4 regions of the Bradyrhizobium sp. ISRA442 genome follow, and region 3 is predicted to be linked to each of the others. Evidence: predicted binding sites of a transcription regulator. Region 3 holds the regulator's gene; each other region holds the start of a gene.
What was found. The regulator PhoB, encoded in region 3, activates phosphate uptake and scavenging genes when phosphate is short. The targets are predictions, from matches to a motif close to TGTCATNNANCTGTCAT.
Positions count from the first base shown of each region.

Region 1: MTR72_RS20855 (Orn/Lys/Arg family decarboxylase) is a predicted target of PhoB. The motif match lies at 2,999-3,015, and genes of this name have one in related genera.
Region 2: phnF (phosphonate metabolism transcriptional regulator PhnF) is a predicted target of PhoB. The motif match lies at 1,635-1,651, and genes of this name have one in related genera.
Region 4: MTR72_RS30915 (UDP-2,3-diacylglucosamine diphosphatase) is a predicted target of PhoB. The motif match lies at 2,632-2,648, and genes of this name have one in related genera.

Region 1 is NZ_JALGCN010000009.1:251,377-256,158, forward strand. It holds gene MTR72_RS20845 (FAD binding domain-containing protein) at 1-735, shown strand, start outside; gene MTR72_RS20850 (xanthine dehydrogenase family protein molybdopterin-binding subunit) at 743-2,950, shown strand; gene MTR72_RS20855 (Orn/Lys/Arg family decarboxylase) at 3,061-4,782, shown strand, end outside.
Region 2 is NZ_JALGCN010000003.1:71,267-76,048, reverse strand. It holds gene MTR72_RS06555 (carbon-phosphorus lyase complex subunit PhnI) at 1-496, opposite strand, end outside; gene phnH (phosphonate C-P lyase system protein PhnH) at 501-1,109, opposite strand; gene phnG (phosphonate C-P lyase system protein PhnG) at 1,114-1,578, opposite strand; gene phnF (phosphonate metabolism transcriptional regulator PhnF) at 1,686-2,417, shown strand; gene phnE (phosphonate ABC transporter, permease protein PhnE) at 2,586-3,434, opposite strand; gene phnE (phosphonate ABC transporter, permease protein PhnE) at 3,431-4,315, opposite strand; gene phnD (phosphonate ABC transporter substrate-binding protein) at 4,393-4,782, opposite strand, start outside.
Region 3 is NZ_JALGCN010000030.1:45,423-50,204, reverse strand. It holds gene pstC (phosphate ABC transporter permease subunit PstC) at 1-67, shown strand, start outside; gene pstA (phosphate ABC transporter permease PstA) at 72-917, shown strand; gene pstB (phosphate ABC transporter ATP-binding protein PstB) at 914-1,732, shown strand; gene phoU (phosphate signaling complex protein PhoU) at 1,744-2,460, shown strand; gene phoB (phosphate regulon transcriptional regulator PhoB) at 2,475-3,182, shown strand; gene MTR72_RS36345 (GcrA family cell cycle regulator) at 3,409-3,921, opposite strand; gene MTR72_RS36340 (aspartate aminotransferase family protein) at 4,376-4,782, shown strand, end outside.
Region 4 is NZ_JALGCN010000020.1:60,929-65,710, reverse strand. It holds gene MTR72_RS30935 (CHRD domain-containing protein) at 1-126, opposite strand, end outside; gene MTR72_RS30930 (cytochrome c) at 280-1,206, shown strand; gene MTR72_RS30925 (Lrp/AsnC ligand binding domain-containing protein) at 1,217-1,462, opposite strand; gene thiD (bifunctional hydroxymethylpyrimidine kinase/phosphomethylpyrimidine kinase) at 1,640-2,440, shown strand; gene MTR72_RS30915 (UDP-2,3-diacylglucosamine diphosphatase) at 2,672-3,484, shown strand; gene MTR72_RS30910 (glycosyltransferase family 4 protein) at 3,484-4,527, shown strand; gene MTR72_RS30905 (threonine/serine dehydratase) at 4,592-4,782, shown strand, end outside.

The sequences.
Region 1 (4,782 bases), on a different contig from region 3:
ATCCTTGCCGGCGCCTCGGCACAACTGCGCAACATGGCGTCCGTCGGCGGCAATCTGATGCAGCGAACGCGTTGCGCCTACTTCTATGACACGGCAACGCCTTGCAACAAGCGCAGTCCCGGCAGCGGCTGCTCGGCGATCGACGGCCTCAACCGTAACCATGCGATCCTCGGTGCGAGCCCTTCCTGCATCGCGACCAACCCGTCCGACATGAGCGTGGCGCTGGCCGCGCTCGATGCGCTCGTGCACGTCGCAGGCCCGTCCGGCGAACGCACTATGGCGTTGACCGATTTCCATCGGGTCCCCGGCGACACGCCCCATGTCGACACCAATCTCGGTGCCGGCGAGATCATCACGGCGATCGAACTGCCGCCGCGCGGCTTTGCCCATCACTACAGCTATCTGAAAGTCCGCGACCGACTGTCCTATGCCTTCGCCCTGGTCTCTGTGGCGGCGGCGCTCGAACTCGACGGCAACGCGATCAGGGAGGCGCGCCTGGCGCTCGGCGGCGTAGCCCACAAGCCCTGGCGCAGCCTTGAGGCCGAAACGGCGTTGCGCGGCCAGGCAGCAACAGTGGATCATTTCTCTCGTGCTGCGGACGTCCTGCTGCAGAGCGCAAAGTCGTATGCGCATAACGGTTTCAAGATCGAGCTCGCGCGCCGCGCCATCGTTCGAACGCTGATGCAGGCCGCGAACGCCACGCCGCAGTCGCAGGCTCACAAGAAGATCGCGTGAGGGACCGATGAACGCCTATGTCGGAACACCAACATCCCGCGTCGATGGTCGGGCCAAGGTCACCGGCGCCGCCAAATATGCTGGCGAATTCGCCGCCGACGGACTCCTCCACGGCGTAGCCGTCGCAGCCACCATTCCCCGCGGGCGCATAGCCCGCCTCGACACCAGCGAGGCGCTGAATGTGAAGGGCGTGATCGACGTGCTCACCCATGCGCATCGTCCGCCGCTCGCCGACAAGGACGAGGCCTGGAAGGATGAGGTGGCGCCGGAGGAAGGATCGCCGTTCCGTCCGCTCTATGATGACAGCATCAAATTCAACGGCCAGCCGATCGCACTGGTCGTGGCGGAGGACTGGGAGACCGCGAAATTCGCCGCAACGCTGGTGCGCGTCGACTATCAGGAGGAGCAGGCGTTTGCCACCGATCTCGAAGCCGAGCGCAACAAGGCGACCAAGGTGAAGCAGCCGAACAAGCCGCGCGGCGACGCCGCTAGCGCGCTTGCCGGCGCGGCCGTGCGGCACGAAGCGGACTACTTCATTCCGACCGAACATCACAATCCGATGGAGCTCTTTGCGACTACGGCCGTCTGGGACGGCAACGGCAGGCTCACGGTCTACGACAAGACGCAAGGCGTGCAGAACGTCCACAAATTTCTGTGCAGCGTGTTCGACAAGAAGCCGAACGACATCCGTGTGATCTCGCCCTATGTCGGCGGCGCCTTCGGCTCCGGCCTGCGGCCGCAATATCAGGTCGTGCTTGCAACACTTGCCGCGCTCGCGCTGAAGCGCTCAGTGCGCGTCGTGCTGACTCGTCAGCAGATGTATGGGCTCGGCCACCGGCCAGCGACGATCGAGCGCGTCGGGCTCGGCGCCAAGCCCGACGGCACGCTCGAAGCGGTCACGCACGAGGCCACGGCCGTCACCTCACGCTACGAGGATTTTGCGCGCAACGACAGCAGTTGGGCGGAACAGCTCTACAAGAGCCCGAACAGCCGCTATTCCCACAAGCTCGTCCGCCTCGATGTCTCCACGCCCTGCGACATGCGCGCGCCCGGCGCGGCTTCGGGCGTCTGCGCGCTTGAATGCGCTATGGACGAGTTGGCGGTCGCGCTCAAGCTCGACCCGATCGAACTGCGACTGAAGTGCTACTCGGATCGCGACCAGAGCGAAGATCTCCCCTACACCAGCAAGCAGCTACGCGAATGCTACGCCCGTGGCGCCGAGGCCTTCGGGTGGAGCAGGCGCAATCCCGCCGCCCGCTCGATGCGTGATGGCGAGGAGCTGGTCGGCTGGGGCATGGCGACAGGCGTCTGGGAGGCGCTGCAGGTGCCGGTCGCAGCCCGCATCGTGCTGACCGCCAATGGCCATGCCGAGGTCTCCTGCGCGGCGTCCGACATCGGCACCGGCACTTACACGATCGTGGCGCAGGTGGCGGCAGATGCGCTCGGACTGCCGATCGAGAACATCGGCGTCAAGCTCGCCGATTCGACCTTGCCGCAGGCTCCCGTCGAGGGCGGCTCCTGGATGGCTGCATCGAGCGCGCATGCGGTGCTGGGAGCGGCCGAGGACATTCGCCAGGATCTCGCGCGTCTTGCCAGCGCGATGCCTGCCTCGCCGCTCGCCGGCGTCGATGCCGCCGATGTCATCCTGATCGACGGCACGATCGCCAGCAACGGCGAGAAGAGCCGCGCGGTCTCGATCACAGATGCGATGCGCTACGGCAAGCTCGAGCGGATGGAGAAGCAAAAGCTCAACCAGTTCGCGGGGGACAAGTCGCACGCGCGCAACACGCATTCGGCTGTCTTCGCCGAGGTGAAGGTGGACGAGCAGCTCGGCGTCATCCGCGTGACCCGGATGGTCAGCGCGGTCGCGGCCGGGCGGATCCTGAACACCAAGACCGGCCGCAGCCAGATCATGGGCGGCGTGGTCTGGGGGATCGGGATGGCCCTGCACGAGGAGACGGTGATGGATCACCGCTTCGGCCGGATCATGAACCCGAATATCGCCGAGTACCACATCCCCGTGAATGCCGACGTTCACGACATCGACGTGATCTTCGTCGAAGAGCGCGACGACCACATCAACGCCCTGGGCGTCAAGGGCCTGGGCGAGATCGGCATCGTCGGAGTCCCCGCGGCGATCGCGAATGCCGTCTATCACGCCACCGGCAAGCGCATCCGCCGCTTCCCGATCACGCTGGACAAGCTCCTCGCCTGACGCGCCGGGTCAGTGTTCCCGGCGGCTGACGGGTGTGAGGCCAGCCCCTGTCATCCAACTGTCATCGAATGTGCCGAGACCTGTTTGCTCTGGCACATTCGGGACCTGACATGGACTATTTCAAGCGCTTCAACTTCCTGTTCGCCGCACCGGTGTTCGACGCCGATGACCTCGAAGGCATCCGCTTCAACCAGATCATCGAGGAGATCCAGCGCTCCGGCTTCGAGGTGGTCCGCGCCCGCAAGCTGGAGGACGCCGAGATCGCGGTGCAGACCGATGCCGCGATCGGCTGCATGGTGGTGGACTGGGGCAAGAAGGGCCTAGAGGGCAAGACCTCGGCGCTGATCAACCTGATGCGCCGTCGCGGCCTCGATTTTCCGATCATCCTCCTGATCCGGCGCAAGCGGTTCGAGGACCTGCCGGTCGAAGTGCTCGACTTCATCGACGGCTACGTCTTCCTGTCCGAGGAGACCCCGCCCTTCATCGCCAAGAACCTGATCAGCCGACTCAAGCAGTATGCCGAGACGCTGAAGACGCCCTTCTTCGGCGCGCTGGTCGACTATGCCGAGGAAGGCAACCAGCTCTGGACCTGCCCGGGCCACAATGGCGGCATGTTCTACAGCCGCAGCCCGATCGGCCGCGTCTTCGTCGAGCATCTCGGCGAGTCCGTGTTCCGCGACGATCTGGACAATTCCGTGCTCGACCTCGGCGACCTCCTCACCCATGAAGGCCCGGCGCTGAAGGCACAGAAAGAGGCGGCCGCGATCTTCGGCGCGGAAAAGACCTATTTCGTGCTCAACGGCACTTCGACCTCCAACAAGGTCGCGCTCGGCGCGCTCGTCACCGACGGCGATCTCGTGCTGTTCGACCGCAACAACCACAAGGCCGCCCATCACGGCGCGCTGATGATCAACGGCGGCATCCCCGTCTATGTCCCAACCATTCGCAACGCCTGGGGCCTGATCGGCCCGATGCGCTGGGACGCGCTCGACGAGAAGGCCCTGCGCGAGGCGATCCGCAACCATCCGCTGGTCCAGGACCGCGACGCCTGGCGCAGGGAGCGGCCGTTCCGCGTCGCCGTGGTCGAGCAGTGTACCTATGACGGCTCGATCCACAGCGCCGAGATGATCTTGAACCGCATCGGCCATCTCTGTGAGTACATCCTGTTCGACGAGGCCTGGGCCGGCTTCATGAAGTTCCACCCGCTCTATGCCGGCCGCTTCGCGATGGGGCTGTCGAACCTTTCTCCGGATGCGCCGGGCATCATCGCAACGCAGTCGACCCACAAGCAACTTGCCAGCTTTTCGCAGGCCTCCCAGATCCACATCAGAGACCGTCACATCCGCGGCCAGAAGCGACGCGTCGAGCACCGCCGCTTCAACGAGAGTTTTATGCAGCACGCCTCGACCTCGCCGTTCTATCCGCTGTTCGCCTCCCTCGATGTCGGCGCGCAGATGATGAAGGGACGCTCCGGCGAGGTGTTGTGGGATGACACGATCCGACTCGGCATCGAGTTGCGCAAGAAGATCCGCGCCATGGGCCGCGAGTTCGAGGAGAAGGAGCAGAATCCCGAGCGCCGCTGGTTCTTCGAACCCTTCGTCCCCGATCGCATCGCCATTCCCGATGTCAGCCGCCCCGGCGCCGTGCACAACGTCGCCTGGGAGACGCTTTCGACCGACGAGCTCGCTACCAATCCCGCTTTGTGGCAACTCGCCCCTGACGATACCTGGCACGGTTTTCCCGGCATGACCGAGGGCTTTGCCATGACCGATCCGAACAAGCTGACGCTGCTCACGCCCGGCTTCGATCGCGCCACCGGCGCCTATGCCGAT
Region 2 (4,782 bases), on a different contig from region 3:
CGATCAGTCCGTCGCGGCCCAGAATGTCGGTCACACGCGGCGTGGCCGCGGGCGACGCTTCCGCCGTCGCCGGCACCTCCGGTACAAATCCCTCTGCCAGAGTCGGATCGAGCAGGCGATGCGTATAGTCGAAGGTCGGCCCGAGAATCTGGCCGCCCGGAATGTCCTTGAAGGTCGATGATACCCGCCGCTGCACCCGCATCGCGCCGGTGTCGATCGGCTCGCTCGCGCCGAAGCGCGGCAGGGTGGCGCGAAAGGCGCGGACCAGGAAGATCGCCTCGATCAGATCGCCGCGCGCCTGCTTGATCGCGAGCGCCGCGAGCTCGCGGTCATAGAGCGACCCCTCGCTCATGACGCGGTCGACGGCGAGGCCGAGCTGCTCGGATATCTGATCGAGCGTGACCTCCGGAACGCTCCGGTCGCCGCGCCGCGCATGGGCCAGCAGGCGATGGGCGTTCTCGATGGCGCGTTCGCCGCCTTTGACTGCGACATACATGCTTCTAGTTTCCCTTGTTCGCGACACGCGTGGTGCGCGGGATCGCAACCACGGCTTCTTCCGCGACCAGCACCACGTCGATGCCGCGCGGGAACAGCGCCTCGTTGATGCGCAGCCGCTCGAACAGATCGGCAGGCCGGATCGCCGCCTGGAGCGTCGCAACCCCATCGATTCCCGGGCCACGCAGCTCGAAAGCGCGCCCCGCGTCGAGGCTGTCGACTTGAAGGATCAGTGTGGTTGAACGATCCGGATACTCGCTGGAGCCGAGCGCAAAGCGCTCGAGCGGCGGCAGCGCCGAACCGTCGGCGATCAGCGCGAAAGCGGCAATCGAGGAATCCTGCACGACCGGCGCGCCGGTGTGAAACTTCAGCCACTTCACCGTGTCGGAACTTTCCGACATCCGTGCATCAAGCCAGAGCGGCGTATCGTGATCGAACAGCGTCAGCGCGATCGCGGCCGTGCCGCGCATCATTGCGCCAGGCGTCCCCGCCGCCGGCACGATGCGCTGGACCGAACCCGGACGCGCCATCGCATCCATGACGGAGCGAAATGTCGATTGCGCCGACAAGACCTTGTCGGCGAACCCCGGCGGCAATTCCGCAATCCTGGTCATGGCCTCATCCCTCACCGCGCACCATTGTGTAGAAATCAACCTTCGTTGCGGCGGTCTCCTCCGCCACACTCTTGCGTCGTGCCAGAAGATCCTCGCGCAGCGGCGCAATGACGTCCCGCTCAACAGCCGCACCGAAATCCCTCGACTGCACCAGCGCGTCACACAGCGCGATCAGCCTCGCCTTCTCGCGGTCGCGTCCCAGCGTGTAGCCGAAGCCGACCTCGCCGCTCGCAAGCCGCACCGCCGCGCGCGACACCGTCGCTTCGCCGAGATTGAACGGCGCACCGTCACCGCCGACCCGGCCGCGCAGCATCACAAGGCCGTTTTCGGCCTCGCGCAGATCCTGATGGTCCGGCAGGGCGAGAGTACGGAGGCGAGCGGCGATCTCGCCCGCCTCCGCGTGCGCCAGCACGGCCATCGCGGCCTTGCGCTGGGCTTGCTGGTCGTTGTGCTGGGTCACCGGATCCACCGAACTTGCCGAATTCAAGTTGTCTATGATAATAGACAACTTGATAAGGGAAGGCCATGACTGTTTCGTGACAAGTGTATGATTTGTGGGATAGCCTGCCCGGCGACATGAGTATGCAGGACACCGCCTCTTCCGGCGTCGCGTTGTGGCGCCTCGTGGCCGACGGCATCGAGCGCGGCATTGCCGACGGCCGCTTTGCCGCCGGGGAAAAGCTGCCGGGCGAGATGGAGATCGCTGAAACTTATCGCGTGAACCGCCACACCGTACGGCGCGCGCTCGCGGCACTTGCGGAGCGCGGCCTGGTGCGGGCCGAGCGCGGCAGCGGAACCTATGTCGAGGCGCAGCGCCTTGCCTACCCGCTGCGTTCGCGCACGCGCTTCTCCGAGATCGTCGGCGCCGGCGGTCGCGAGCCGCGCGGTCAGTTGATCGGGGCGTCGCAGGACGTCGCAACGCGTGAACTGGCGCGAGAGCTCGGCCTGAAGGTCGGCGCACCGCTGGTCCGGATCGAGGCTATACGCCTCGCCGATCGCACGCCGATCTGCGTCTCCACCACCTGGCTGTCAGCAGAGCTGTTTCCGAATGCAGGAACCGTGTTCGCGGCCACGCGCTCGATGACAAAACTGCTCGAGCATTACGGCGTCCGCGACTATCACCGCGGCGCGACCCGGATCACGGCCGGCATCGTGGATGCGACCGACGCCGCGCGGCTCGATCTGGCGCTCGGCCGGCCGATCCTCGTGGTCGACGCAACCGACCTCGATCTCGACGGCAAGCCGCTGGTGACCAAGCACTCGCGTTTTGCCGCGGAGCGCGTCGAGTTTCTGGTGGAGAACGGGTGAAGTGCCTGTTCTCCCTCTCCCCGTTCTTACGGGGAGAGGGTTGGGGTGAGGGGCTCTATCCACGAAAACGGTGCGAGTGAGACTCGCGGAAGCTCCCCCTCACCCGGATGGCATCTTCGATGCAATCCGGCCTCTCCCCGCAGGCGGGGAGAGGCGAAGGAAAACACGCTAAGCCACCGCCCGCCGCCCGATGATGGCGAAGCGGAGTTTTCCCGAGATGAAATCGATCGCGGCGACCGCAACCAGGATCATCAGGATCAGGAACGATACCTTCTGCCATTCCAGCACGCGGATCTGCTCGGCGAGCTGGAGGCCGATGCCGCCGGCACCGACGATGCCGATGATGGTGGCCGAGCGCGTGTTCGATTCGATGAAATAGAGCACCTGGCCGGCGATCACCGGCAGCACCTGCGGCATCAGGCCGAACCTGATCTCGTGCAGCGCACTGCCGCCGGAGGCGCGGATCCCTTCGACCTGCTTCTGGTCGGCACCCTCGATCGCCTCCGAGAACAGCTTGCCGAAGGCGCCGAAATCCGACACCGCGATCGCGAGCACGCCGGCGAACGGACCGAGGCCGACGACATTGATCCAGACCAGCGCCCAGATCAGCGTATCGACGCCACGGATCGAATCGAGGAAGCGCCGCACCGGAAAGCGCAGGATATTCGACGGCACCACGTTCCGCGCGGCAAGCAGGCTCACGGGAAGCGCGAACAGCGCGGCGAGCGTGGTACCGAGCAGCGCGATCGACAACGTCTCGCCCAGCGCCTGCAGATAGATCGGCAGAGACGAGCCGGGATCCGGCGGGATCATCATCAGGCTGATCCAGCCGAGCTGACCGAGACCGGCGACGAAGCGCGACGGCGAGAAATCGAGATCGACGAGGCCATACACCAGAAGCGCGAGCGCCGCGGCAATCATCGCCGGGGTCGCAAGGCGCGCCGAAGCCGGCCGCTCGAACACATCGGGATAGCGCGCGCGAAGCTGTGCGGTGTCGACCTCCTGAGGCTTGCTCACGTCCGCGCCTCCTTGCCGAACAGGCGGCTGCGCAGCCAGCCGGTCGTGATGTCGATGATGAAGACCGTCACGATGATGGTGAGCAGGATCGCGCTGACGTCCGAATAGTAGAACTTGCGGATTGCGACGACGAGCTCCTGACCGATGCCGCCGGCGCCGACGAAGCCCATCACGGAGGCTTCGCGGACGTTGATCTCGAAGCGCAGCAGCGCGTAGCTGGCATAGCCCGCGGTCACCTGGGGCACGACGGCGAAGCGCATGCAGGAGAGCCAGCTCGCGCCGGTCGAGCGGATGCCCTCGACCGGCTTCATGTCGGCGTTCTCGACGATCTCCGAGAACAGCTTGCCGAGCGCACCGGTGGAGTGGATCGCGATCGCGAGCACACCCGCCATCGGCCCGAGGCCGAAGGCGATGACGAAGACCAGGGCAAACACGATGCCCGGGACGGTGCGAGCGAATTCGAGCAGGCGCCGTACCACGAAGCGCAGCCAGGGCGCCGGCGAGGTGTTCTCCGCCGCGACGAAGTTCAGGGCAAAGGCGAGGGTCGCGCCGATCAGCGTGCCGACATAGCTGATCAGCAGGGTCTCCGCCAACATCTTCAACCATTTGCGCCAGCCCCACAGCCACTCGCCAACATCGGTCCAGACGCGCTGGCCGCTGTCGAGCGTGAGAATGCGATCGAAATAGCTGACGAAGTTGCCGAAATAGGTGAAGAGAGTGCGCAGGTTCACTTCCGCGCCAATCGCTGACAGGACCAGAGCGGAAATGAATAGTGCAATCCCAAGCAGGAGACGAAGCCGCTTGCGCGTCACTGCCTGGCGATAGGCGGCATCGAGCGCGGCCAATTGCTGTTCGGGAAGGATCGAAACCGCGAGCGTCATTTGATCAGGGAGCGTGACCCGTCAAAAGAGAAGGAGCCGGGTCCCTCGACCCGGCTCCAGTGCATCGTCCCGAAAACTCAGGACGCCTTCTTCTTACGCAGAGCATCGACGAACTTGATCAGCTCGATCGTGCCATCCCAATCCTTGGTGGTCGCGGGATGAAAGCCCTTCTTCTGGCCGTCGGAGAGGCGCTCGAACGCGGCCTTGTCCTTGGTCGGCGCATCGAAGAACGCCTTCGCGATCGCCGCCTTGGCGTCTTCCGGCAGGTCAGAGTTGTAGGCGTAGGGCCCGTTGATGATCGGCGCCGACTTGTGGATGATGCGGAAATCGTCCTTCTTCATCGCCGAACCGTCGGCATTCTTCAGCATGCCCTTGGTCAGCATCTGCGCCAGCGTGGAATCGTCGTCGCTGGTCCACTGGTTGGCCGCGACGTCGACCGTGCCCTGCGCCAGCGCCAGCATCGCGTT
Region 3 (4,782 bases):
GACGTTCTTCGTGCTCGCGGCCGCGCGGCTGATGCTGCTGCGCCTCGAAAAGAAAGCGGGGAAGTGACGCCATGAACCCGATTTATGCACGCCGCCGCCGCAAGGACATCCTGATCCGCGGTCTCTGCATCGGCGCCGCCGCCTTTGGCGTGACCTGGCTCGCGCTGATCCTGATCACGCTGCTCTACAACGGCCTGACGGGATTGAACCTCCAGATCTTCACCGAAAGCACGCCGCCGCCCGGCTCGAACGAAGGCGGCCTGCTCAATGCCATCGTCGGCTCGCTGATCATGACCGTGCTCGGCGTCGGCATCGGTGCGCCGCTCGGCCTGTTCGCCGGCACCTATCTCGCCGAGTACGGCCGCAATGACAAGCTGACCTCGGTCATCCGTTTCATCAACGACATCCTGCTCAGCGCACCCTCGATCATCATCGGCCTGTTCATCTACGGCGCGGTGGTGGTGCCGATGCGCGGCTTCTCGGCGATCGCCGGCAGCCTCGCGCTCGCCGTGATCGTGATCCCGGTGGTGCTACGCACGACCGAGGACATGCTGCTCCTGGTGCCGAACGCGCTGCGTGAGGCGGCCTCGGCACTGGGCCTGCCGCGTTCATTGGTGATCAAGCGGATCGCCTATCGCGCGGCGCGCTCCGGCCTCATCACCGGCGTGCTGCTCGCGACCGCCCGCGTCGCCGGCGAGACTGCGCCGCTGCTGTTCACTGCGCTGTCGAACCAGTTCTTCAGCCTGAGCCTGAACAAGACGATAGCGAACCTGCCGGTCACCATCAACAACTTCGTGCAGAGCCCGTACGCCTACTGGAAGCAACTCGCCTGGAGCGGCGCGCTGCTGATCACGCTCACCGTGCTTGCCCTGAACATTGGCGCGCGCATCCTTGGCGCCGAGAGGACCGCAAAATGACCGACCTGTCCGTATCCGTGAGTTCCAACGGTCACCTGGCGTCGCAACCGCTGCCGGAGGCCCCGGCCAAGGTGACGGTTCGCAACCTCAACTTCTATTACGGCGAACACCACGCGCTGAAGAACATCAACCTGACGCTCGGCACCAACCGCGTCACGGCGTTCATCGGTCCGTCGGGCTGCGGCAAGTCGACCCTGCTGCGCATCTTCAATCGGATGTATGATCTCTATCCGGGCCAGCGTGTGACCGGTCAGCTCATGCTCGACCAGACCAACATTCTCGACCCCAAGCTCGATCTCAACCTGCTGCGGGCCCGCGTCGGCATGGTGTTCCAGAAGCCGACGCCGTTCCCGATGACGATCTACGAGAACATCGCCTTCGGCATCCGCCTCTATGAGAAGATCTCGAAGTCGGAGATGGACGACCGCGTCGAGAAGGCGCTGCGCGGCGGCGCGCTCTGGAACGAGGTCAAGGACAAGCTCAACGCCTCGGGCCTCTCGCTCTCCGGCGGCCAGCAGCAGCGCCTCTGCATCGCGCGCACCGTCGCGGTGCGCCCCGAAGTGATCCTGTTCGACGAGCCCTGCTCGGCGCTCGACCCGATCTCGACCGCCAAGGTCGAGGAGCTGATCCAGGAGCTGTCCGAGAACTACACGATCGCGATCGTCACCCATAACATGCAGCAAGCGGCGCGCGTTTCCGACAAGACCGCCTTCATGTATCTCGGCGAGCTGATCGAGTTCGACGACACCAGCAAGATCTTCACGTCGCCGAGCGATCGGCGTACGCAGGATTACATCACCGGCCGGTTCGGCTGAGGAGACAGGATATGGGTTCCGAACACACCGCAAAGGCCTTCGACACCGACCTTCAGGAGCTCACTCGACTGGTCGCAGAGATGGGCGGGATTGCCGAGCGCATGATCGTCGATTCCGTCGATGCGCTGATCCGCCGCGACGTCGCGCTCGGCCAGCGCGTCGTCGCCACCGACGTCGAGCTCGACGCGCTGCAGAAGCGTATCGAGGAGCGTGCCGTGCTCACCATCGCCCGCCGTCAGCCGATGGCGATCGACCTGCGCGAGATCGTTGGTGCGATGCGCGTGGCGACCGACCTCGAGCGCATCGGCGACCTTGCCAAGAACATGGGCAAGCGCGTCGCCGCGCTGGAGACGGACTTCCATCCGCTAAAGCTGTTCCGCGGCCTGGAACACATGACCGACCTGGTGCAGCAGCAGGTCAAGTCGGTGCTTGACGCCTATGCCGCGCATGACCTGCCGGCGGCGATGGCGGTGTGGAAGGGCGACGAGGAAGTCGACGCCATCTGCACCTCGCTGTTCCGCGAGCTCCTCACTTATATGATGGAGGATCCGCGCAACATCTCGTTCTGCATCCATCTGATGTTCTGCGCCAAGAACATCGAGCGGATCGGCGACCATGCCACCAACATCGCCGAGACCGTGTTTTACATGATCGAAGGTCAGGCCATCGCCGACAAGCGGCCGAAGGGCGACATGACGACCTTCGCCACGACGGTCCCGAATACGTAAGGAGCGACGACCCCATGGGCGCACGCATTATGGTGGTTGAGGACGAGGAGGCTCTGACCGAGCTCCTCCGCTACAACCTCGAAGGCGACGGCTATGACGTCGAGACGGTGATGCGCGGCGACGACGCCGATACCCGTCTCAAGGAACATATCCCCGACCTGATCGTGCTCGACTGGATGCTGCCGGGCCTGTCCGGCATCGAGCTGTGCCGGCGCTTGCGCACCAGGCCCGACACCAAGCAGCTTCCGATCATCATGCTCACCGCGCGCGGCGAGGAGAGTGAGCGGGTGCGGGGTCTTGCGACCGGTGCCGACGACTATATCGTCAAGCCGTTCTCGGTGCCCGAGCTCTTGGCGCGCGTAAAGGGCCTGCTCCGGCGCGCAAGCCCCGAGCGGCTCGCCACCGTGCTCGCCTATGGCGACATCGAGCTCGATCGTGAAAAGCGCCGCGTGGCGCGCTCGGGCCGGCCGATCGATCTCGGTCCGACCGAATATCGCCTGTTGGAGTTTTTCCTCGAGCATCCGGGTCGCGTGTTCTCGCGCGAGCAGCTTCTCGACAGCGTCTGGGGCCGCGACATCTACATCGACGAACGCACCGTCGACGTGCACATCGGCCGCCTGCGCAAGCTGCTCAATCTCGGCCGCGAGCAGGATCCGATCCGCACCGTGCGCGGCGCCGGCTATGCGCTGGATGACCGTTTCGCGAAGGCGGAGCAGACGTAAAGTCTGGGGCGGGATGGCTGGTTGTTGCCACACTTTCAGTCGTCGTCCCGGCGAAGGCCGAGACGCATAACCCCAGGGCGCAGTTGTCGCGCGACGATGATAACTCCGAGTCCCCGTAACCACATCGGCCGGTGGTTATGGATCCCGGCGTTCGCCGGGACGACACCGAGCTAGTTGAAGTGCCGTCGTGTAACGACGGCACCTAGTTCACCGACTAAACGCTAACTCAGCGCGTGCCCGGCTTCGCCGGAGCGCGGCGGCGATCCGCCGCCGGCTGATAGGCGACGCGCGAGTGCTGGGCGCAATAGGGCAGGCCGGTGAGCGCCTTGCCGCCGCAGAAGAAGAAATCCGGGCTCGAGGGATCGCCGACCGGCCAATGGCAGGTCGCCTCGTTCAGCTCGAGCAGCGACAGCCGCTGGCTCATCGGCACGACGTTGTCATAGGTGACCGGATCGGGCTCAACCTCGACCTCGAAGACCTGCGCCAGCGCGGTGTTGCCGCGCGAGATCGGACGAGCCACCCGCATCATGTGCTGCGCGGGGCGCGCCTTACGCGGCCGCGGCGCCGCCGACGAGGGGCTCTTGGCGCGGCCGGACAGGCCGAGCCTGTGCACCTTGCCGATCACGGCATTGCGGGTCACATTGCCGAGCTCGGCTGCGATCTGGCTGGCCGAAAGTCCAGCCTCCCAGAGCTTTTTCAACTGCTCGACGCGATCGTCGGACCATGTCAAAACCGTCATTGCACCCTTTCCCTCGCCGCGCGCCAGCCACCCTGGCCCTCGCGGCGAATGCCTAAGCCTCGAAAAACCCGTGCCGCCAGAATCCTTTAAGGCTCGCCGGGCGCGACTAGAGCGCCCGAACGTTTACGCCGGTACATGAGAACTTAGAGGATCAGAACCGCTGCACGAGATGTCGTATCTGACAGCCCAAACGCTACAATATGGCGTGACTCACGCGCAAGAGTCCGCCGACTCGCTTCCACATGTTCCGTAACGAAAACCCCGCAAAGTAGGCACCGCAAGACTACGGATTCTGCGTTTCCCGAGGCTTGCCGGCGGCATTGACAGGCGTTCTACCAAGCATAAGATAGTTCTACGTGCCGCCCTGAAAAGGCGGCACGTTTCGTTTTCCGGGACGGTCAATGGTGCGCTGCGCAATGCGCGTTGAGGCCGTCCTCAACACCAAGTGACAGTCATGACCAAGAGCGCCGCGCCGCATCTGCTTCCTGTTTTCGCCAGAGCCGACATCGGTTTCGAGCGTGGCGAAGGCTGCTGGCTGATCGCCACGAATGGCGAGCGCTATCTCGACTTCACCTCCGGCGTCGCGGTCAACGCGCTCGGCCATGCCCATCCCGCACTGGTCAAGGCGTTGCAGGAGCAGGCGACGAAGCTCTGGCACATGTCGAACCTGTTCCAGAGCCCGGATGGCGAGCGTCTTGCGGCGCGCCTCTGTAACGAGAGCTTTGCGGACTTCGTGTTCTTCTGCAATTCCGGCGCGGAAGCGCTGGAATGCGTCATCAAGGTCGTGCGCCGCTATCACGCGTCGAAAGGTCATCCCGAGCGCTATCGCATGATCACCTTCGAGGGTGCCTTCCACGGCCG
Region 4 (4,782 bases), on a different contig from region 3:
GCCGCTGCTGGTCGTGGCCGGCACCTCGGACTTGCCGCTGAGCGTTGCTTTCAGCTTTTCGGCGCTGGCCGGCCCCGCAAAAGCGACGGCGCCCAGCGCTAACACGGCGATGATGGTCTTGTTCATGGCACTCTCCCTGGTGGCCTCATTAGCTTGCCAAACTTCCAACAGCCTGCGTTTCAGTTTATTCCCGTTTCCTGCGGGGACGGGCTAAATTCTTCGTGGCTGGAGTTGCAGCGACAGCGGTCCTAGCTTCGACACAACGCGTGGATGGACCGCATGTTGCAACGAACAATTTCCGTGGCGCTGTTCGCAGTGATTGCCACAACAGGGGTCTACTGGTGGCTCAGCGCGCCGGCCGTGGGCTTTGTCACCACGGCACCTGCTCACACGCCGAACCTTGCGAACGGCGAGGAGATGTTCAACGCCGGTGGCTGCGCCTCATGCCATGCCGTGCCCGAACAGCCCGACCGCACGCGGCTCGGCGGCGGCGTCGCGATCGGCTCACCCTTCGGAACGTTCTACGCGCCCAACATCTCGCCCGATACCAACGATGGCATCGGACGATGGAACGAAGCAGACTTCGTCAACGCTGTCATGAAGGGGGTGTCGCCGGCCGGACAACATTATTTTCCGGCCTTCCCCTACACGTCCTATCGGCATGCCAAGCGCGAGGACGTGCTCGATCTCTTTGCCTATCTAAAGACACTTCCGCCGGTTGCGGGCAAGGTGCGCGACCATGACATCCGCTTCCCCTTCGACATCCGCCGTAATGTCGGCATCTGGAAGCTCCTGTTCATGGACGGAAAATCCTTCACGCCTGACGGTGCGCAGTCGGCGCAATGGAATCGCGGCGCCTATCTCGTGAACAGCTTTGGCCATTGCGCGGAATGTCACAGCCCGCGCAATGTTCTCGGCGGCATCATCGCTGGAGAGCGCTTTGCCGGCGGTCCCAATCCGGAAGGAGAGGGCTGGATTCCCAACATCACCCAGAAGCACCTTGGCGACTGGAGCGCGAAGGATATCGCCTATTTCCTGGAGACCGGCGAACTGCCCGACGGTGACAGCGCCGGCGGCGCGATGAGGCGGGTGATCAAGAACACCTCGCTATTGTCGGAAGCCGATCTTGCGGCGATCGCCGAGTACGTCAAGTCGCTCCCGCCGGTCGATGGACCGACGCCGCCGAAGCGCAAGGAGGGCGGCTAGCGCCCCAGCCCTAGCCGCTCCCGAAAGCCTTGAAGGTGATGATGGTGTGGGTGTCCTGGATGCCCGGCAGGATCTGCACCTTCTCGTTGATGAAGTGGCCGATGTCAGTGTCCTTGTCGACGTAGAACTTCACCAGGAGGTCGTAGTCGCCGGCCGTGGAGTAGATCTCGGAGGCGATCTCGGCTTCGGCGAGCGCGTTGGCGACCGTGTAGGACTGGCCAAGCTTGCATTTGATCTGGACGAAAAAAGGAACCATCGCGGTTGCTCCGAAGGGCATGATCTGGCGGCTAATAGGCCAAAACCGGGCCGATTTAGCAAGCGAACTTGCTGTCCCGGGCGCAAGCGAACTTGGTGCCCCCGGGTGCAAGCTTGCTTGCTACCCGGCATGCGCGCTAGGACAAATCATGGCCTCCGAAAAGCGGAAAATCGCTGCATGACGACGCCCGTTGCGCTGACCATCGCCGGCTCCGATTCGAGCGGCGGCGCCGGCATTCAGGCGGACCTGAAGACCTTTGCCGCGCTTGGTGTCTTTGGCGCCTCCGCCATCACGGCGTTGACTGCGCAGAACACCAAAGGCGTCACCGGCATCCATGCGGTGCCGGCCGATTTCGTCACCGCGCAGATCGACGCGGTGTTCTCCGATCTCGACGTCGGCGCGGTGAAGATCGGCATGGTGGCGCAGGCTGCGAGCATTGATGCGATCGGCGCCGCGCTCTCGCGCTGGGCGCCCCGGCACGTTGTGCTTGATCCCGTGATGGTCGCAACCTCCGGCGATCGCCTGCTCGCCACCGAGGCCGTCGAAGCCCTGCGCACCAAGCTGATGCCGCTCGCATCGGTGATCACGCCCAACCTGCCGGAGGCAGCCGCTCTCCTGGATGAGCCGGTCGCGGCAAGCAAAACCGACATCGAGGGCCAGGGGCGTCGCCTGCTGGCGCTCGGTTGCCGTGCGGTGCTGATCAAGGGCGGGCACGGCGAGGGCGCCGAGAGCATCGATTATCTCGTCGATTCGGAAAACACGATCGCGCTCGCCGCACCCCGCGTTGTCACCAAAAATACCCATGGCACCGGCTGCTCGCTGTCCTCGGCGATCGCGGCAGGTCTTGCCAAAGGCGACGATCTCGCGCAGGCCGTGCGCAATGCCAAGACCTGGATCAGCGCGGCGATCGCGGCCGCCGACCGCTTCAGCGTCGGCCACGGCCATGGGCCGATCCATCATTTCCACCGGTTCTATTGATCCCGGCTGCGATTGCGGCCGGGGATACGCCCTGCGGTCCGCCTTCGTAAGCCAATAAACCTATGGGTTCCCGGGATTTTGCGGAGACCTCTGCGGCACCATGTCGCCTGATTGTCGCATGCGGCTGGTATCCGGCTGACAGGGCGAGGCGAAGTTTGATTCGTATCTGAGGGTGGCTCACGGGTTCAATCGGTCATCCCCCTGTCACGGGACATTGTTACAGGCTGGCGCATGGGAAGTTACGATGTGAGTGACGAAAGCCCGGAGCGGCGCTTTCGCACGTTGTTCATCTCCGACGTCCATCTCGGAGCCCGCGGCTCGCAAGCCGACCTTCTGCTGGATTTCCTGCGCTACCATGATGCCGATACCATCTACCTCGTCGGCGACATCGTCGACGGCTGGGCGCTGAAGTCGAGCTGGCACTGGCCGCAATCGCATAACGACCTCGTCCAGAAACTGCTGCGCAAGGCGCGCAAGGGTGCCAAGGTCATCTACATCCCAGGCAATCACGACGAGTTCCTGCGGAAGTATTACGGCACGCATTTCGGCGGCATCGACGTCGTCGAAAACACCGTCCACACCGGCCCCGACGGCAAGCGCTATCTCGTCATTCACGGCGACATCTTCGACCTCGTGGTGCAGAACGCGCGCTGGCTCGCCCATCTCGGCGACAAGGCCTACGACTTCGCGATCCAGATGAATCGCTTCGTCAACTTCTTCCGCCGCATGCTTGGCGTGCCCTACTGGTCGCTGTCGCAATGGGCGAAGCAGAAGGTCAAGAAGGCCGTCAATTACATCGGCGCGTTCGAGCAGGCGCTCGCGGCCGAAGCGCGACGGCACGAGGCCGACGGCGTGATCTGCGGTCACATCCACTATGCCGTGATCCGCGACGAGGCCGGCATCCGCTACATGAACTGCGGTGACTGGGTCGAGAGCTGCACGGCGCTCGTCGAACATGACGACGGCCATTTCGAGATTATCACCTGGGCGGATCAGTTGCACAAGCCGGCGCAGGTCCCCCAAGTCGCCGCAAGAGCTGCCTGATGCGCATCCTGGTCGCGACCGACGCTTGGCACCCGCAAGTCAACGGTGTCGTTCGGACGCTGACCAAGCTGGCCGATGCGGCCAAAGCGCTCGGCGTCGAGTTCGCGTTCCTCACACCGCAATCGTTCCGCACCTTTGCCATGCCGAGCTATCGCGACGTGCGGCTCGCCGTGCCGCGCCCGGCCAGAATCGCGAGGCTGATCGAGGAGGCTCGGCCCGACAGCATCCATATCGCGACGGAAGGGCCGATCGGCCTGATGGTCCGCCGCTATTGCCGCCAGCGCAAGCTGCCGTTCACGACCAGCTTCCACACCCGCTTTCCCGAATATGTGCGCGCCAGGGTGCCGGTTCCGGGCTCCCTGATCTGGCGGGCGCTGCGCCGCTTTCATGGCGCGAGCAGCGCCGTGATGGCGGCGACGCCGGCGCTGGCCCGTGAGCTCGGCGAGCGCGGCTTCGACAATGTCGTGCTGTGGCCGCGCGGCGTGGACACCGGGTTGTTCCACCCGCGCGCGATCGATCTCTGCCTGCCGGCGCCGGTGTTCCTCTCGGTCGGCCGCGTGGCGGTGGAGAAGAATCTCGAGGCCTTCCTCGCGCTCGACCTGCCTGGCACCAAGGTGATCGTCGGCGACGGCCCGGCGCGCGCGTCGCTCGAAGAGGCCTATCCGGAGGCGATTTTTCTGGGCGAGAAGCACGGCGAGGCGCTGGCGGAAATCTATGCTGCGGCCGACGTCTTCGCGTTTCCCAGCAAGACCGACACGTTCGGCCTGGTCCTTTTGGAAGCGCTGGCGAGCGGGCTGCCGGTCGCGGCCTTCCCGGTGAAAGGGCCTCACGACGTGATCGGCGATGCGCCGGTCGGCGCGCTGGATCACGACCTGCGCGGCGCGTGCCTTTCGGCGCTCGACATTTCCCGGCAGGCCTGCGTCGAATTCGCCGCCAACCACACCTGGGAGGCCTCGGCGCGGTCCTTCGTCGACAACATCCGGGCGGTCGGCGCGGTGTTGCCGGGCAGGGGCGAGGCGGAGCCGGCGCGCTTCGTCGCCTGACGGCCGAAACTCCTCACGCCCGGGTGTCTTGCCCGCGCCTCGCCAGCCGCGATACAAATCCCCCATGACGGAACAGCCCCTCCCGGTCGGCCCCGCCGACATCGACGCCGCAGCGCGCGTGATCGCGCCCTTCGCCATCCGCACCCCGCTGTTGTCCTTTCCCGTGCTCAATGAGCGCGTCGGCGCAAAGGTCTTTCTGAAGCCGGAGATGCTCCAGCGCACCGGCTCCTTCAAGTTCCGCGGCGCCTTCAACAA